DNA from 2 places in the Streptomyces sp. NPDC088147 genome. Region 2 is predicted to be linked to the other one. Evidence: riboswitches for the same ligand, from Rfam matches in the RefSeq annotation. Region 2 holds a riboswitch; the other holds the start of a gene.
What was found. A riboswitch is a leader RNA that binds a small molecule or an ion and turns the genes downstream of it on or off. The one in region 2 is predicted to bind glycine.
Positions count from the first base shown of each region.

Region 1: it holds a riboswitch for glycine, as region 2 does, so the genes downstream of both, gcvT (glycine cleavage system aminomethyltransferase GcvT) here and gcvP (aminomethyl-transferring glycine dehydrogenase) in region 2, are expected to answer to the same signal.

Region 1 is NZ_JBIUSY010000009.1:281,501-283,696, reverse strand. Features, by position in the region: gene gcvT (glycine cleavage system aminomethyltransferase GcvT) at 65-1,234, opposite strand; glycine riboswitch at 1,382-1,481, opposite strand; gene ACIOGX_RS30120 (AAA family ATPase) at 1,653-2,196, shown strand, end outside.
Region 2 is NZ_JBIUSY010000013.1:10,102-12,297, reverse strand. Features, by position in the region: gene gcvP (aminomethyl-transferring glycine dehydrogenase) at 1-1,421, opposite strand, end outside; glycine riboswitch at 1,599-1,696, opposite strand; gene ACIOGX_RS35180 (PRC-barrel domain-containing protein) at 1,820-2,196, shown strand, end outside; gene ACIOGX_RS35175 (DNA polymerase IV) at 2,113-2,196, opposite strand, start outside.

The sequences.
Region 1 (2,196 bases), on a different contig from region 2:
GGTGTGGTGCGGAACAGCTGTCTTACGGACCGAGACGGCGCCGAAGCGCGTGCTGACGTCGGTATCACTTCTGGCGCTTGTAGAACGGCAGCGCCACGACCTCGTACGGCTCGTGGGAGCCGCGGATGTCGACCCCGACGCCCGCCGTGCCGGGCGCGGCGTGCGCGGCGTCGACGTACGCCATGGCGATCGGCCTGCCCAGGGTCGGGGAGGGCGCGCCCGAGGTGACCTCGCCCACGACGGCGCCCCCGGCGACCACCTGGTACCCGGCGCGCGGGACCCGGCGGCCCTCGGCGATCAGGCCGACGAGCTTGCGGGGCGGGGCGGACGCGGCGCGCTCGGCGGCGTCCTGGAGGGCCTCGCGGCCGACGAAGGCGCCGCCGTTCGAGGTCTTCTCGAACTTCACGACCCGGCCGAGGCCGGCGTCGAACGGGGTCAGGGCGGTGGACAGCTCGTTCCCGTACAGCGGCATGCCGGCCTCCAGACGGAGGGTGTCGCGGCAGGACAGCCCGCAGGGCACCAGCCCGACGCCCTCGCCGGCCTCGGTCAGCGCCTGCCACAGTCGCGTGGCGTACCGGGGCTCGACGAACAGCTCGAAGCCGTCCTCGCCGGTGTAGCCCGTACGCGCGATCAGCGCGGGGACACCGGCGACGGTGCCCGGCAGGCCCGCGTAGTACTTGAGGCCGTCGAGATCGGCGTCCGTCAGCGACTTCAGGATGCCCGGGGACTCGGGCCCCTGGACCGCCAGCAGCGCGTACGCGTCACGGTCGTCGCGTACCGCCGCGTCGAACCCCTCGGCGCGTGCGGTCAGCGCGTCCAGCACGGTCTGGGCGTTGGAGGCGTTGGCGACCACCATGAAGGTGTCCTCGCCGAGGCGGTAGACGATCAGGTCGTCCAGGATCCCGCCGTCCTCCCGGCAGATCATGGTGTAGCGGGCGCGGCCCACGGCGACGGCGCCGATGTTGCCGACGAGCGCGTAGTCGAGGAGATCCCCGGCCGCCGGTCCCGAGACGGTGATCTCACCCATGTGGGAGAGATCGAACAGACCGGCGCGGGTGCGGACGGCGTGGTGCTCGTCGCGCTCGCTCGCGTACCGCAGCGGCATGTCCCAGCCCGCGAAGTCGGTCATGGTCGCGCCCAGTGCGCGGTGCGTGGCGTCGAGGGCGGTGAGACGCGGGACGCCGGGGGCGGAGGTGCCGGGCGTGCTGGTGCTGCTCGGGGGGACATGGCTCATCGGTGTGACTCCCAGGGCATGACGGCGAGGACGATCCTCCCCATCTGTCATCGGAACCTGAGAGGTTCATCACGGCCACACGTGGGAGCGGACATGACTTGCACCTTGGGTGGAGCCGCAGAGCTGCGGCCCGCTTTTCAGATCTGCCTCATCCACGCGGTACGGGGCCTGAGAGATTCAAGGGAGGGACTTGCTCCTTCGGCGCCCGGCGCACACACGGTGACCGGGACTCTCCCGCGCGGATTCAAACGGCCGGTATGCAGTTGGCGGGCACATCATCGCACGCATCGCCGCCGAACGGGGAGCCCGGTCCTCAACTCGCCGGGCCCCGGAAAAAGCTTGTGGCGCATTACCATTTCTTTACACTTCTTGGGCAAGGGTCATGGACCAGGTCGACTGAGCTGACAGGGGGACGGCGATGATGTCGCAGGGGTCCGGTACGTACACGACGACCGCGGGGGTGCCGCCGCAGACGGCCGCGGCCGCACAGCCCGGCGCACCCGGCCTGGACGCGGCGGTCCTGGACGGCGTGGTCCTGGACGGCGCGGCTCGCGTGGCGCGGGTCGTCCGGGATATGCGGGGGCGGGGGCCCGCGGCCGGCCGGGCGCGGGGCCGCGGCACGAAGGGTCTCGTCTTCGCCGAAGGGGATCTGGTGGTCGTCTCCGGGCTGCCGGGCAGCGGCAAATCCACCCTGATCCGGCGGGCCGCCGAGGCCACCGGCATCGACTCCCAGGACACCAGGGACCGCTGGGCGCGCCGGCTGCCGGGCGCCCTGCCCTACGCCGTCTACCGCCCGCTCGTCCGGCTGGCCCACTACGCGGGGCTGCGGCGCGCGCTCGGCGCGGGCGGGAGCGTCGTCGTCCACGACTGCGGTACGCAGACGTGGGTACGGAGCTGGCTGGCCCGTGAGGCCCGGCGGCGTGGCCGCCGGCTCCATCTCGTCCTGCTGGACGTCCCGCCCG
Region 2 (2,196 bases):
TAGTCGTCGGTCCGCAGCAGCCCGTCGGGCAGCGCCTCCCCGGTGGCCTCGTCCAGCGCCTCGATGTCCCCGCTCACGCCGAAGGCGGTCCACACGGCGGCCAGTTGCGTACGGCCGGTGGTCTCGTCGCAGGCGATGGAGACATGATCGGCGTCGGCCAGATGGAGGTTGACCCCGCCCTCACGGGCGGCGGCGACCATCTCGGCGGCGCGGCCCGGGACGCGTACGGTCAGCGTGTCGAAGTAGGCGCCGTGCACGATCTCGACGCCGCCGGCGCGCAGCCCCTCGGCGAGCAGCGTGGCGTAGCGGTGGGTGCGGCGCGCGATGGACCGCAGCCCCTCGGGGCCGTGGTACACCGCGTACATCCCGGCCATGACGGCGAGCAGCACCTGCGCGGTGCAGATGTTGCTGGTGGCCTTCTCGCGGCGGATGTGCTGCTCGCGGGTCTGGAGCGCCAGCCGGTACGCCTTGTTGCCGTCGGCGTCGACGGAAACCCCGACGAGCCGGCCCGGCAGGCTGCGCGCGAACTTCTCGCGTACGGCCATGAATCCGGCGTGCGGTCCGCCGAAGCCCATCGGGACCCCGAAGCGCTGGGTGGTGCCGACCGCGATGTCGGCGCCCAGCTCACCCGGTGAGGTGAGGAGCGTCAGCGCGAGCAGATCGGCGGCGACGGTGACGATCGCGCCGAGGCCGTGCGCCTGCTCGACCACGGGCCTGATGTCCCGTACGGCCCCCGAGGCGCCCGGGTACTGGAGCAGCACGCCGAAGACCCCGCGCTCGGCCACCTCGGCCGGGATGCCCTCGCTCAGGTCCGCGACGACGACCTCGACACCGGTCGGCTCGGCGCGGGTCTCGATCACGGCGATGGTCTGCGGCAGAGCGTCGGCGTCCACCAGGAAGACGCCGCCCTTGACCTTGCCGACCCGGCGGGCGAGCGCCATGGCCTCCGCCGCCGCGGTGCCCTCGTCCAGCAGCGAGGCGCCCGAGGTCGGCAGACCGGTCAGCTCGGCCACGACCGTCTGGAAGTTGAGCAGCGCCTCGAGCCGGCCCTGGGAGATCTCCGGCTGGTACGGCGTGTACGCGGTGTACCAGGCCGGGTTCTCCATGACATTGCGCAGGATCACCGACGGCGTGTACGTGCCGTAGTAGCCGAGCCCGATCATCGGCGCGAGCACCTGGTTGCGGTCCGCGAGGGAGCGCAGCTCGGCCAGCACCTCGGCCTCGGTGCGCGCTCCCGGAAGACGCAGCGCCTCCGTGCTCTTGATGACGTCCGGCACCGCGGCGGCGGTCAGCTCGTCGAGCGAGCCGTAGCCGACCTGCGCCAGCATCTTCGCCTGCGCCGGCGCGTCGGGTCCGATGTGGCGCTGCTCGAAGGGGGTGCCTCGCTCCAGCTGGGAGAGCGGAATGCGGTTGACGGTCATTGCGGAGGCCTCCTGGTCGACGCGACCTGTGAAGGGCACCGAGACACGGGTGCCCGAACGGCCTCCCCCTCTGTCATCTCGACCTGAGAGCTTCACCGGCCCGCCCTGAGGCGGCCCGGCTTTCACCGTCGGTGAGAGCGGGTGCCGTCCGACGCCCGCCCTGCTTTCCAGAGTGACCTCGTCCGTGCGGTACGGGGGCCTGAGAGATTCCGGGGAGGATTTGCTCCTTCGGCGCCTCCGGCCTTCTCTCCGGAGGACTCTCCCGCACGGGGTCAGCAGCCGCTTGCCAGCCTACCAGCGCGGCCTTCGGCACAACTTTCGAGTGGCCGACGTCCGAGTTCTGCACTTTTGTAGTATTCACAAGCAGTTGCGAGCAGTTGCGACCAGTTGGAGGGACCGTGGAGACCGACATTGATCCGCGCAGTCTGATAGGCCGCAAGGCGTTCGACCGCAACGGCCATAAGCTCGGGACTGTGGACGAGGTGTATCTCGACGACGCCACCGGAATCCCCGAGTGGGCCGCCGTCCGTACCGGACTCTTCAGCCGCGACGCCTTCGTTCCCCTCGCCCCCAGCACCCTGTCCCAGGACGGTCTGCGGATCCCGTTCGAGCGGGCGCTGATCCGGGACGCCCCCGATTTCGGTGTCGGCCGGCATCTCTCCCCCGACCAGGAACTCCAGCTGTACCACCACTACGGCCTGGCCCTCCCGGACCCCGAGTCACCCGAACGGCCCGCGTCGCTGTCCGACCGTGACTCCGAACGCGACTTCGGACG